Regions from separate parts of the Solibacillus sp. FSL W7-1324 genome, predicted to be linked through region 1. Evidence: riboswitches for the same ligand, from Rfam matches in the RefSeq annotation. Region 1 holds a riboswitch; the other holds the start of a gene.
The links. A riboswitch is a leader RNA that binds a small molecule or an ion and turns the genes downstream of it on or off. The one in region 1 is predicted to bind glycine.
Positions count from the first base shown of each region.

Region 2: it holds a riboswitch for glycine, as region 1 does, so the genes downstream of both, gcvT (glycine cleavage system aminomethyltransferase GcvT) here and MKY71_RS07790 (amino acid permease) in region 1, are expected to answer to the same signal.

Region 1 is NZ_JBBOYH010000001.1:1,616,247-1,623,808, forward strand. Features, by position in the region: gene aspA (aspartate ammonia-lyase) at 1-311, opposite strand, end outside; gene MKY71_RS07785 (dehydrogenase) at 525-1,067, shown strand; glycine riboswitch at 1,387-1,466, shown strand; gene MKY71_RS07790 (amino acid permease) at 1,716-3,053, shown strand; gene MKY71_RS07795 (MFS transporter) at 3,512-4,720, opposite strand; gene MKY71_RS07800 (sugar-phosphatase) at 4,732-6,003, opposite strand; gene MKY71_RS07805 (GNAT family N-acetyltransferase) at 6,218-6,766, shown strand; gene MKY71_RS07810 (ABC transporter ATP-binding protein) at 6,968-7,562, shown strand, end outside.
Region 2 is NZ_JBBOYH010000001.1:2,225,176-2,232,737, forward strand. Features, by position in the region: gene MKY71_RS10995 (lipoate--protein ligase family protein) at 1-461, opposite strand, end outside; gene MKY71_RS11000 (rhodanese-like domain-containing protein) at 615-998, shown strand; gene gcvPB (aminomethyl-transferring glycine dehydrogenase subunit GcvPB) at 1,170-2,651, opposite strand; gene gcvPA (aminomethyl-transferring glycine dehydrogenase subunit GcvPA) at 2,644-3,990, opposite strand; gene gcvT (glycine cleavage system aminomethyltransferase GcvT) at 4,115-5,224, opposite strand; glycine riboswitch at 5,387-5,495, opposite strand; glycine riboswitch at 5,499-5,591, opposite strand; gene MKY71_RS11020 (shikimate kinase) at 5,718-6,230, opposite strand; gene comGF (competence type IV pilus minor pilin ComGF) at 6,535-6,990, opposite strand; gene MKY71_RS11030 (type II secretion system protein) at 6,987-7,280, opposite strand; gene MKY71_RS11035 (prepilin-type N-terminal cleavage/methylation domain-containing protein) at 7,252-7,562, opposite strand, start outside.

The DNA of each region.
Region 1 (7,562 bases):
TTCATGTTCATGGAAGTACCTGCTCCGCCCTGAATTGGATCTACAACGAACTGGTCATGTAATAGTCCTGAAATGATATCATCTGATGCTTGTGCAATTGCATTAGCAATTACTGGATCCAATTTGCCGATAGCAGCATTTGCAAGTGCTGAACTTTTCTTTACGATGGCAAATGCACGAATTAATTCAGGGTGCATTGTCATTTTAGTAATCGGGAAATTTTCTAATGCACGAGTTGTTTGAACGCCGTAATAAACGTCCTTTGGAATTTCTAATGTGCCTAAAAAGTCTTTTTCAATACGTGTACTCATTTGTACAAACCCTCCAAGAGAATGGTGTAATAGTTGGATAAACAACTACATTATACGCCATATTATAATAAAAGCTTACTTGCTGAATTATTAGTTTATTTAACGTTCTCACGTAAGTTTAAATTAACCAATATTAACAAATATAATGAGGGAAATTTCGAAACTTTTTTACTTTTTATACGACTAATTAGGAAAGGGATGAGGTGAATGTCAATGAAGAGATGGTTAAGTTATATGCTGGTCATTGGAATGATCTTAGTTCTAGCGGCATGTAATACAAAAGAAAATGAAAATGAAACATCATCCGATCCAACCGAACCTGTACAGAAAGAAAATGATGAAAATAAAGTAGATTATGAATTACTGTTTCATTTAGATACGATACCTCCTGAGGTAGGTACGAGTATTTCAATTGTCCAGGATGAAAAGCTGTATACGACTTGGGCCGATATTTTTGGCTTTGAATCCGTTCCACCTGTCGATTTTGAATCAGAGGAAGTACTGTTTGTCACAGGGTATTCGGATGGTTGTGGAAGAGAAATTGAAAAAATCGAAAAAGATGGGGATACTTTAGTCATTACGTTAAACTATCCGGAAGATCTTCGCAGTGAGGAAGACATCGCCTGCACAGAAATAGCTTTGGACAATACGTATGTTGTCAAAATGAAAAAAACCGACACAACAAAGGGTAAGCTGATCGATATCAATCGAACAATCTATGAAGAGGATAAAACGGTTCAGGAAAAATTGAAGTAAACAAATACAGTAATACGAGGGCTACCAATTCCTCTATATAATATTACACTGAAAATATTGAATTTTCGGTGTAATATTTTTTTCGTCATGATTTTTCTGCAAGAAGAAAACATTATGTTGGGAATAAGGTTAAATTGCTATTTAGATAATAACCGGCTCCGAACTTCCATTGTAAGACGGGCAAAAAATTGGTAGTATGAATTATCGTACAATAATAGTATTGAACGCGAACTATAGGGAATTGGAAGATGCCAAGGACCTATAGGCAACTAATTGCATACATATCAAGCGTTGATCGTCGTGGATAAAACTACTGGCGGGAGCAGTTTCTGGAGAGAGCGCGATAATCCGCGTCGCCGAAGGGTTCACAATCTCAGGCAAAAGGACAGAAGAGTAATGAGAGACGCTTTTCTTTAATAGTGGATGTAAATTCATTGTTTATAGAAAGGTACTCGATAGATGTCACAGATTTTTGAAATCTGGACGCGATTTTACAGAGGTGAAATCGATTATTCTTAGACACAGGGACTGGCATAATATCAGTCCCTGTTTTAATTCCAGAAAAATTTACTTGATGGACCGCGATGATGTACTTATTATTTTGCGCTGTGTAAACAGACAAAATACTTATCCTTTGGAGGAATCGTTTTGGAACAACAAGAATTAAAGCGCGATCTGAAAAATCGCCACGTTCAGTTAATCGCGATTGGAGGAACAATCGGAACGGGGTTGTTTTTAGGGTCAGGTAAAGCGATCTCACTTGCAGGACCTTCTATTATCTTTGCATACTTAATCGTTGGAACCGCACTATTTTTCGTCATGCGTGCACTTGGCGAATTGCTTTTATCAAAAGGCGGCTATGCTTCATTTACCGAGTTCGCCACTGAATACTTAGGGGATTGGGCAGGTTATATTACCGGCTGGACTTACTGGTTCTGCTGGATTATGACGGCAATGGCGGACATTATCGCTGTCGGCATGTACACGCAGTACTGGTTCGATATCCCGCAATGGGTACCGGCTATTGCATGTTTAGTCGTGTTACTTATTTTGAACTTATTGACAGTCAAACTGTTCGGAGAGCTGGAATTTTGGTTTGCGTTGATTAAAATTATCACAATTGTGGCGTTGATCGCGATAGGTATTGTGTTATTGATCATTGGCTTTGAAACAGATACAGGCAAAGTGGCTGTATCGAATTTATGGGAGCATGGCGGATTATTCCCGAATGGGGCATTTGGATTTTTAATGGCGTTCCAAATGGTAGTCTTTGCATTCGTTGGGGTTGAATTAGTAGGGGTAGCGGCTGCTGAAACGGCAAACCCGCCGAAGAACATCCCATCTGCCATCAATAAAATTCCCGTTCGAATACTGCTGTTTTATGTAGGGGCATTATTCGTCATTTTAACAATCAATCCGTGGGATACATTAAGCGCAGCAAGCTCGCCGTTCGTTCAGGTTTTCGCATTGGTAGGGATCCCGATTGCTGCAGGGTTAATTAACTTTGTTGTACTGACATCAGCTGCTTCTGCAGGGAATAGCGGGATGTTCTCAACGAGCCGAATGCTGTTCAGTTTAAGTAATAATAAACAAGCACCGAAAGCTTACGGTAAATTAAACAAAAATGCGGTGCCGCAAAATGGTCTGTTATTTTCTGCAGTTGTCGTTTCAATCGGTGCACTGCTAAGCTATATGATGCCGGACGATGCATTCAGTATCGTGACAACAATTAGTGCGATTTGTTTTATTTGGGTTTGGAGCATTATTCTGATTTCGCATATTATTTACAAAAAGCGTCATCCGGATTTACATAAAACTTCAATTTTCAAAGCACCTTTAACACCATTCATCAACTATTTAATATTGGCATTCTTTTTGTTTTTATTAATAATTATGGGCATTTCCGAGTCTACAAGAACTTCACTGCTCTTAACACCGTTATGGTTTATCGCGCTATTTGTTCTTTATAAGATTCGTAAGAAATAAAGAGTCGAAAAAAGCATTTTTCTTTTAGAAAGATGCTTTTTTTCATTGTGAAATTGATTTCCATTCCGGGGGGGGCGAATTTTATTAGAACAATAGAGTGGTTTATTAGAAGAAATTTAAGTGATATTAGAAGAACCGGGCTGGTCATTAGAAAATCCTTAAATTTGAGGTCTAGGACAGTCTTTTTAGCGGGTAAAATGGGCGAGAAGAAGCCGTGTCTGAATTTTATTAGAACATTTGTGCGGTTTGTTAGATAATCGAGACAGGATATTAGAAGAAGTACATACTTTATTTGAACATCCTGGACACATATTAGAACAAACCGCACTTATATTAGAAAATCGGCAATATATTAGAACAAATAAAATTATATTGGAACTTCTGTGGATATATTAGAAAATCCGGCCCCTCTCCCCGCTGCACAAAAGTTCAACCCGGCGCAATAGTTCCATAAGTAATCAAGTGAGCTCCTCCTTTGTCAATAAAGTTTTGTTATTCAACAGATGGAAATAGACGATACATGCAATGACAACGCCAATCAAAGCGAAGATGCTTGTTGTCAGCTGAATTGTGTAGATTTCCGCCAAAAACCCGATGATCAAGGTTAAAGAGATTTGCATCAAGCTTTCAATCAATCCTAATGAACTGCCGAACCGTCCCATTATTTCAGTCGGGATTGTTTGCTGGTAAAATGTCGCGTAGCCTGCATTGCTGAACGCCATGAACAGTCCGAGTAGAATAAATGCAGCGACCGCAATCATTAGATTCGACGAAAAGTAAAATATAAAGTAGGAAAGTAATGTACATGTAAACCCGACGCCGATGTACGAGACGAGCGACAGTTTTTTCACGAATCGGGCAGCCAAATAGCCACCGACAATGGCACCGATTCCTGTTATTCCTACAATGATGCCGTATACAGAATCCGTCACTTTATGAAAGTCTTTTAAAAACGACATTTCCTGTGAATCGAGGGAAAAACAAATCATCAGTGCTGTTGAATACAAAACGAAAAATTTAAGCAGCGATTTTCGTTGCGAGATAAACGCCCATACCATTATAAAATCATTTCGGATAACAGAAAGTGTGAGTACAGTTGACTGGGTGGACGACTTGATCTCCTGATTTGGCAGTAGATACATCATAAATGCGCTAAACAACAGCATAAACCCATTCACCCACATCGCCGTCGCAGTACTGCTCATGGCGATAATGGCACCACTTAGCGCAGGGCCGATCATAAAGCTCCCTGAACCGAGCATGCTGTTGATCGCGTTAAAACGCAGGCGATCATTTGGTAAAACAAGTTTTGTAATCATAAATGTGCTGCTCGGATTTGCAAAACAGACGGCGATATTGGCCAAAAAGATCAAACAGTAAATAAGCCAAATTTCCGAAAGCAGCGGCATCAAAAAGACAATCCCGGCGCGGAAAACATCACAAACAATCAAGATCATCCTTTTATTCGTTCTGTCGACGATCGAGCCGGCAAAAAAGCTGCACAAAATGCGGGCAATCGGACCAATAATATAGATGCCCGCGACAGCAGCAGGTGACTCGGTCAAATGCCAGACTAATAGATTGAGTGCGATCAAGTAAATCCAACTGCCCAGTTTTGAAGCACCAAACCCGAACCACAAATAAAAATACTCTTTTTTTAACTCCAAATCCTAACCCCCTAGCTGCTCATTCGCTGCCGTATTTTTTCACTTGCATCTAGTGCCTGCTTAAAGCAGTGGCTTGCCTGTTTATAGGCGTGTAGCTGCTCGTAAAACCCTGCCCATAATGGAGCATAGAACAGAGTTAATGAATAATACTGCTGTTCGCTGAAATGTGGAAAAGCTTCCTCCTCCAGCAATTTTAAGCCGCGGATCGTAATCTCATCTTCAACCGCATATGCTAGCAGTCTGCGCTGATAAATATGATGAAGTACAATAAATTGCTGTTCTTCATAGCGTTTCAACAGGATATGCAACTGATCGAAATCCTTTTGCGCAAAGCATGTGCGCATCCAGTTAATGGCTGAATGCAAATCTTCATCATAGTCATTTGCCGATTTATAATGTTTGGCTGCTTCTGTAAAGTTTTCCTGGCATTCGTAACAATACGCAATATTGTTATGCAGTGAGCTCCATTGCATCGGTGTTTGAATGGAAGGGACATTCGCAAGCAGATTGAGCCCTGCTTCAAACTCCTTTAGCGCTTCCTGGAATCGATGTGCATCATTGAAAATTACACCCTTCATGGAGTAAAGCTTCAGCTGAAACAACGGTTTATACTGGTGGGTGAAAAACTGCTGTGCCATTTCAATATGTTCGAGCGCTTTTTGCAACTTGTAGCTTCGGTGATTCGCAAAAGCGATATGATAATGGTAGTTAGCCAGTTCAAAAGGATGAGCATTGGATAAAAATTGTGACAGTTGATCGTTCTCTTCTTTAATAGACAACTGCTCAAATTCCTGAAAAGAAAGATGCCCGAAAGCGGTAATCGCTACAAATAGCTGGGTGATCCGGTCTTTCTTCCAGCTGATGAACGGTTCCATTTCAAGAAGGATTGTTCTCGCCTGATCATCTTCTTTTATCGAATATAGGAAGCGAGCATACACAAGCTTTGCCATCAGCTGCTGTTCAAGTGGCTGTTCATCATTTTGCATAGCGGTTAATTGTTCAATTTCATCTGCAGTAAGCTCTATATTCGACAATAATTTTTCGTATAACTGCTCCAAAAAAGTTGTTTGGCCTTGGAGCTGTTGTTCTAGCTTATTCAAATCGATGCCCAGATTTTTAAATAGCTGCTCATACATCGAATGCTCTGCGACGACGATTCCGTTTTCAATCCGGCTTAAATATGAAGGCGTACAGATGCCGAAAGCTACGTCATCTTGTTTTTGCTTCTTTTTTTGCCGATAATATTTTAATAACTTTCCCCAAGCTTGTTCATTAGTTTCCATAAAAACACCTCACCGTTAGTTTACCAAAATAGTAAGCAGGAATATTGCGAATTTTCTTTAGAAAGTGCACAATTAACGGTACGAAAATGGTAAACTTACACAAATCTTTAATGGTTTACATATTTTAATTGCATATTCGGAAATAGCTCTATATGATAAGAAAATAAAAAAGGGTTTATTGTTTTAAATGGGAGCTTAGATTGGAGAGATAGTAATGTTCTTTTATGAAGTAGATAATGAAATACAATTAAAATTAATTACACAAAATGATGCAGAAGAAATCTTTGCTTTCATTGACCGTTCACGTGATTATTTACGTGAGTGGCTTGGTTGGGTAGATAATACGAAGACTGTTGAAGATACACGTGATTTTGCCGCGATGAATTTAAATAAATTCGCAAAGCGTGAAGGTTTGGATACAGCGATTTTTTATAAAGGGCAATTTGTCGGGAAAGTATCGATTAATACGATTAACTGGTCTCTGAAAAAATGCGAGATCGGCTATTTTTTAGATGAAGGATATCAAGGGGAAGGCATTATGACACGTGCTGTAAAAGGCATCATTGATATCGCCTTCAACGAATATAAACTTGGAAAAGTCGAAATTCATGCTGCTGTTAACAATACGAAAAGCCGTCATATTGCGGAACGTCTTGGTTTTATGCATGAAGGGACAATCCGTCAGGCGGAATGGTTGTACAATCATTATGTCGATCATGCAGTCTATGGTCTGTTGAAAGATGAATGGGTTGGAGAATATTAATAACGGGTTTCACCTCATCAGAAATACTTGATGAGGTTTTTTTTCGCGATAATTATAATTTCATGAAACTTTTTCCATACTCACCCAGTATAGTAATTAGAATCTATTACATGTGAAGTCATCCGAGTCACTACATATAGCATCAAGGTACGCCAAGCAATGCTTGTAATAGAAGAAATAGCAGAAAGCAGGTGTGGACAATTGTCACAGCCAATTGTGGAAATTAAAAATTTGAACAAAACAATCAAGGGCAAACACATTATTAAAGACTTGAACCTGGACTTTTATCCGGGTCAGATTACCGGATTTTTGGGACCAAATGGAGCAGGTAAAACTACAACAATCCGCATGATGACGGGGTTAATGTACCCTTCAAAAGGTGAAGTAATCATCGATGGAAAACAGCTCTCGACAAATTATGAAGAAGCAATCAGTAACATTGGTGTAATCGTAGAAAACCCGGAAATGTATAAATATATGTCAGGGTATAAAAACTTGCAGCACTTTGCCCGAATGCATAAAGGTGTAACAAAACAGCGTATTGATGAAGTTGTAGCGCAAGTTGGTCTGCAAAATCGTATTCATGAGAAAGTGAAAACGTATTCGTTAGGGATGCGTCAGCGTCTTGGACTTGCCCAGGCGATGCTGCACCGTCCAAAGTTCTTAATTTTGGATGAGCCGACAAATGGTCTGGATCCTGCTGGAATCCGTGAGTTCCGTATGTATTTACGTAAAATTGCTGCGGAGGACAATGTCGCAATCGTTGTATCGAGTCACCTTTTATCCGAAATTGAAT
Region 2 (7,562 bases), 610 kb from region 1:
CGTGTTTGCGCACTGCCCGCTACCTTTTTCCCTTCAACCACCAGCTCATACCAGCTCGGTGCATCAAAACATACCGCGCTTTTCGGTTTCTTCAGATCATCCAGTTGTTCCTTCGTCTCCGGCACACTAAAATAAGCATCCAGTCCTAATAGACGGAACCCTTGTAAAATTCCTTCGCTAATGACACGATACGCCTCTGTAACGGTCTCGGGCATATTTGGGTAGCTCTCTGTTACAATGACCGAATATGTAAGCTCCTGGTCATGTAAAACGGCACGTCCGCCTGTAGGTCGACGGATGAAACCTAAGTTTTGCTTTTTTATAGCTTCTAAATTAATATCTTTATGTACTTGCTGGAAATAACCGATTGATAATGTAGCAGGGTTCCACTCGTAAAAACGAATAACCGGAGGAATTTCCCCTTGGCTATGCCAGTCCAGCAATGCTTCATCCAGTGCCATGTTATAGGCAGGGCTGCACGGACCCGAATTTATAAAATACCATTGTTTTTTCACAATTTCTCGCCTCCACCAATTCATTTTAACAAACTCGCTCGACTAACTCTAGTTCATCTCTTATAATAGATAGTACAGAAAGAAAGGGGCAATATCGCAGTGACAATTTTATATACGATACTAGTAATTTTAGTAGTAATCGTTGCTTACGTAGTAATCAACTCTATGCGCTTAAAAAAATCCGTAACAAATTTAACACAGGAGCAATTTATCGAAGGCTACCGTAAAGCACAATTAATCGATTTACGCGAACCTAAAGAATTTGAAGCCGGACACATTTTAGGTGCTCGAAACATACCGATGACGCAGCTTAATACACGTCATAAAGAAATTCGTCCGGACCTGCCTGTATACCTTTACTGCCAAAACTCTGGTCGTAGTGCACGAGCAGCCTTGACATTAAAGAAAAAAGGCTATAGCCAACTGTTCCAATTACAAGGTGGCTTTAAAACTTGGACAGGTAAAGTTAAATCGAAAAACTAATTTTAAAAGTTCTCTACATTGTAGAGGGCTTTTTAATTTTTATTCATTTGCACTACGATTCCAAATTGCCTGATTATCAGTAGTTTCTACTATTATATAGTAGCACGTAAGAAGTCTAACCTTACTCATAGAAAAAAGGTCAGAAAATTGCTCTGACCTTTTTGCCACAATTTATGAAATTGTGACTTCTTCTTTTTTTGCATAACGCAATACAGGTGTACGTGCAGCACGCGTTTCATCTAAACGGCTGATTACTGTCGTATGTGGTGCTTCTTGTACGATTGACGGGTTTTCGATCGTTTCTTGAGCAATTTGAATCATTGCATCACAGAATGCATCCAATGTTTCTTTTGATTCTGTTTCTGTTGGCTCGATCATGATCCCCTCTTCCACGTTTAACGGGAAGTAAACTGTTGGTGGATGGTAGCCAAAGTCAAGAAGGCGTTTTGCGATATCCAATGTACGAACACCTAATTTTTTCTGACGGCGGCCTGATAGCACGAATTCATGCTTACAGTGACGGTCGTACGGTAAATCAAAGTGCTCTTCCAAACGGCGCATCATGTAGTTTGCGTTTAATACTGCATATTCAGTTACAGCCTTTAAGCCATCCGGACCCATTGAACGGATATACGTATAGGCACGGACATTAATGCCAAAGTTTCCGTAGTAAGGTTTCACACGACCGATTGATTGTGGACGGTTATAATCGAAGTGGAATGTACCATCTTCTTTTTTCACTAATACTGGTTTAGGCAGGAATGGGATTAAATCCGCTTTTACCCCTACTGGACCTGAACCAGGACCACCGCCACCATGTGGACCTGTAAACGTTTTGTGTAAGTTTAAGTGAACACAGTCAAAGCCCATATCGCCAGGGCGTGCTTTACTCATAACAGCGTTTAAGTTTGCGCCGTCATAGTAAACTTTACCGCCGACTCCGTGTACGATTTCAGCCATTTCTAAAATGTTTTCTTCGAATAAGCCTAACGTGTTCGGATTTGTCAGCATAAGTGCTGCTGTATCAGAACCGACAACACGACGTAAATCTTCTAGATCAACTAAGCCGTCTTCACCTGATTTAATTGTAATTGTTTCAAAACCTGCAACTGTAGCAGAAGCCGGGTTTGTACCGTGTGCTGAGTCCGGTACGATTACTTTGTTACGGTGTCCTTCACCATTTGCCTCATGGAATGCACGGATCATCATTAATGCTGTCCATTCACCATGTGCGCCTGCTGCCGGTTGTAATGTTACTTCATCCATACCTGTAATTTCCTGAAGAGATGTTTGCAGGTCATATAATAATTCCATTGCACCTTGCACTGTCGACTCATCTTGTAATGGGTGAACATTGGCAAAACCAGCATAGCGTGCAACCGTTTCATTGATTTTCGGATTATATTTCATCGTACATGAACCAAGTGGGTAGAACCCTGAATCCACACCATGATTACGTTTTGAAAGTGCTGTATAGTGACGCATAATATCTAATTCTGCAACTTCCGGCAGTTCAGCCGCTTCCTGACGTACTAACTCTTTTGGCAGAAGTTCTTCTAGATCAAAATCAGGAACATCCAATGGCTCTAAGTTATAGCCGACACGACCTGGTTTTGTAATTTCGAAAATGAGTGATTGGTTTTCGTTATGCATTGTAAGCCCCCATTTCTGCAACTAATTGCTCGATTTCTTCTTTTGTACGGATTTCCGTAACAGCAATGAGTGCATGATTTTCTAATTCCGGATAAACACGACCTAAGTCAAAGCCGCCGATAATGCCTTTTTCGATTAATGCTTTGTTTAGTTCTGTTACATTATGCTTTGTATTTACTACGATTTCATTGAAGTGTGCGCCCTGGTAGATCACTTCAAAGCCAGCTGCTTCAAATGCATTTTTAGCAAAGCGTGTCTTCACGATATTTTGTTTCGCCATCTCCTGCATCCCTTGTTTTCCAAGAGCTGTCATTGCAACTGAAGAAGCAAGTGCCAGCAATGCCTGGTTTGAACAAATATTAGATGTCGCTTTATCACGACGGATATGCTGCTCACGTGCCTGTAATGTTAATACATAACCACGACGTCCATCCTGGTCTACTGTTTCCCCAACAAGGCGGCCAGGTACTTTACGCATTAATTTATTCGTTACCGCGAAATAACCACAGTGTGGACCACCGAATGCTTCTGCAATTCCGAATACTTGTGCATCCCCAACTGTAATATCTGCGCCTAATTTTCCTGGTGGTGTTAAAACGCCAAGAGCTAACGGGTTAGCAGATACGATAAACAATCCTTTTGCATCATGTGTAATATCAGCAAGCGGCTGCAGATTTTCAACTTGACCAAAGAAGTTCGGATATTGAACGATTACACCGGCTGTTTGATCATCAATAAGGCCTTTAAGTGCTTCGATATCTGTCACACCGTCTTTTGTCGGAATTGTCACGACTTCAATTGATTGTCCTGTCGCATACATTTTTACAACATCTTGATATTCCGGATGAACAGCTCCTGAAACAAGTAATTTACCGCGACGTGTATGTCCTGCAGCAAGCATACCTGCTTCTGCCAATGCCGTACCGCCATCATACATAGAAGAGTTTGCAATATCCATGCCTGTCAGTTCTGCGATCATCGTCTGGAACTCAAAAATTGCTTGAAGTTCACCTTGAGAAATTTCCGGCTGGTATGGTGTGTATGCTGTATAGAACTCCGAACGTGAAATCACGTGATCAACAATTACCGGTTTATAGTGATTGTAGACACCTGCACCTAAAAACGAAACATTGCTCGCTGTATCTTTATTTTTTGCTGCAAGTTGTGCAAGTTCCTTCATTAAAGCGGCTTCTGACTTCGCAGGCTTAATATTGTAGCTTCCTTGGAAGCGAACTTTCTCAGGAATATCCTCGAAAAGCTCATCAATTGTCGCAACCCCGATACGGTCTAACATTTCTTGTTTATCTTGTTCCGTCATTGGTAAATAACGATGTTTCATTGTTAACCCTCTTTTCAAAAGTTTTATCCCGCAATCACGGGTAGTTATTTATCTTCCTCGAAATGCAGGAGATTGGTTCAACTATCAATCAAGGGGGAGAATCCCCGCGGATTGAAGTTCTCCTTTATTTTGCACGCTTGTAAAATGGCGTTTCTACCACCACAGCTTTTGCTCTATTTTTTCGTACTTCGATTTCTAGTTCAGTTCCAACTTCTGTGAATTTTGCGTCAATTAAAGCTAAACCGATATTGCGCTTTGTCATTGGTGACTGAGTTCCTGTAGTTACAAAGCCGATCTCTTCGCCATCCTTAAATACTTTATAGCCGTGACGAGGAATACCTTTATCAATCATTTCGATACCTACAGATTTACGTGTCAGGCCATTTTCTTTTTGGTCAATTAATGCTTGCTGACCAATAAATTGCGGATCTTTCGCCAATTTTACTGCAAAGCCAATGCCCGCTTCCAGTGGTGAAATGTCTTTTGAAATTTCTTGGCCATATAATGGCAGGCAAGCTTCAAAACGAAGTGTATCACGTGCCCCTAAACCGGCAGCTACTACCCCTTTGTCTTTTCCTGCTTCCAAAATTTTGTTCCAAAGATCAACAATCGCTGCTGGTGCACCGTAGATTTCGAATCCGTCTTCCCCTGTATAACCAGAGCGGGACACAAGAACCGAATGACCTGCTACATCCACATTATCCTGGAATTTAAAATATTTGATTCCCGATAAGTCTGTTGCTGTTAATGTTTGGAGCACTTCTTGAGATAATGGTCCTTGCAGGGCGATTTGAGCATAGTCATTTGACAGATTTGTCACTTTGACATTCTCTTCAACATGCTGCTGTAACCATTCGAAGTCCTTTTCAATATTTGCTGCATTTACACAAAGAAGATAACGGTTCTCTTCCAAACGGTATGTCAGTAAATCGTCCACAACACCGCCATCTTCGTAGCAAAGGGCACTATATTGGGCACCGCCAACTGCAATCTTGGAAATATCGTTAGATAGCATCTTTTGTAAATAAGCAAGTGCATCCGGACCTTCTACGATAATTTCTCCCATATGGGATACATCAAAAAGCCCTGCACGGTTACGTACCGCATCATGCTCCTCTTTAATTGAAGAAAATTGTACCGGTAATTCCCAGCCGCCAAAATCAACTGTTTTCCCACCATACTTTGCGTATTCGTCAAAAAGTGGTGTGCGCTTTAGCATTACTTCATTTGTCATGTTCATTTCCTCCTTTAGTTATGTAGGTTCGTTTTATCTTGCAAAGGGGAAGCAACATTACACGATTGAAATGTAAATCTATCTTTTTATTAGAATCATCAGAATATTTCAGAGCTGATTTCTCCATAAAAAAAAGACAGACGAATCCCCTTTACCGAGATTCTCTGTCCTTGCACCTGAAAGTTACACCTGAATTTGATCCACTATCACAATACAGGCTTTCCCCTTTGGTGGCTGTTTGCAACATTTGCTATTACAGCACTCTCCAGAGTTGCGTCCAATACGAGTCTTTTTGCCTGAGAGATTCATAGCATCGCTATTTGCTCCTTCGGCGACGTGACATCACGTTCTCTCCCCGTACCATCATCCGCGTTAGATTATTTACTTCATGTTATTGCTCTTCTTAGCAATATCCTAACATTGAATATAATGCAAACGCAATCTTTTTTTAATTTTATTCAAAACACGAACATTAAAAATCAATATTGATATATCATTCGCCTTTAAGACGTTTTACTTGAAAGCCGATGTACTCAACAATCTGTCTTAATGTTCTCCCGGCTGTCAGTACTTGTATATGACCAGCTAGTCGATAACTCTTTCTTCGTTGGTGATACAGGTTTTCCAATTCTTGCTCCGTTGTCGATTGAACAATGGGACGGTTCTTATCATTCCGAATACGCTTATAAATATCTTCAAATTTTGCATCCAGAAAAAATACAAGCCCTGTTTGGCGCATAATTCTCCTGTTTTCTTCATTCACGGCTACCCCACCGCCTGTAGCGATAATGCATGCTTCATCACGGAAATTCTTTAAAAATTCCGTCTCGATTTTTCGGAAGTGTGCTTCGCCGTATTTCTCGAAAATTTCTGGGATCGTCATACCCTGCTGTCTTACAATTTCATGATCCATATCGTAATACGGCATTTTCAAGAAAAAACTTAAACGTCTGCCTATCGCACTTTTTCCGCACCCCATAAATCCAACTAAATAAATTTTACGCATGCTGTTCACCTTCTTCTAATTACGGACTACTTAATTCATTACACCTTCACCTTTATCGTTCTCATTTTGCGTTGTTCATCCAATTGTTTTTGTCAATCATATCGCATAATGTGACATTTTTTCGACTTTGCAAAAAGAAGTCGAACTTTAAGGTAAATTTAGTATATTTATCGTAGCACGAACGTAAATAGATTCCAATGAATTATATACTTTTATTTGCGCAAAATATGCATTTGTATAGAAAACGGCAGCTCCGGAAACGATGAATAATAAAAATACTGCCAAGAGAAATAGTGTACCTTTGTCATTTTGGAGGTAATGGTAATACGAGGTCCCTTTCTCGTTTTGTTCCATCTTTCATCACTACCTTCATGTTCAATTCATTTCCGATAATCGCAAGCTCCCAGTTCTCAACAAAAGGCAGCATAATTTCATTTCCTCCTTTATTCGACCTTTTACGTAAATGCTCTGCAGATTTATCGAAGACAAATAACCGTTCCTCGGGATCATTTAATATTTCAAGTTGCAGCATACTCGAACTGAGCACTTTACCGGATGCGGAATTCATATTGTATTGATGAAGATCATATACGAACAATTCCCAGTTCACTTCATCTTTCATCATTTCAATCTGTCGAAGATCCCGAACCCATAAAAGAATTAGCAGGGTAATCGAACTAAAAAGTACAAACACGGTTAACTGAAATAAGCTCTCCAGTAATGTAAAACCCCGCTCATTTAATATTCGCCTCTCCCTCATACACACAGTTCCTCATTCTTATTATTAAGATCATAATGCACACATACTTGGCGCCCGTCATAATGCCATTGAAACTGTACATCGTCAATTTGCTGCATCCCGGATGTTTGTCCATACCGTTTATATTTCATCGCTCCTATAAAAGCTGCTTCCGCTGCATGTGTTTGAACTTTTTGAATGGCAATTTGCTGTTTCATATTAAATGTGAGCGGAATGATTGTCAACGAAAGGAAAAATAAAATGACGACCGCTAACAGTGTTTCAACAAGTGTTAGTCCTTCCTGGCTCATGAAAAACCTCCTTTTCAAAAATTCTCGCTTTCCCGATATTGACGGAGTACTGATAGCTTGTATCCTCAAAGTGATACGTAAGACGACCAAACGCCTGGACGTTCCCCTGGGTATTGAATATGAGCCGGTTATAAGGTGTAGATAAAAACATATCGATAGGCCGCGCTATTTTCTGATCATAAACAATGTCAGCAGTATTGCGCTCCTTTATTCGAATCCACTGACAGTTAAGAATTTCAAAACTATGAGGTGTTCCTTTCTCAATGGATAATAATTGTGTCA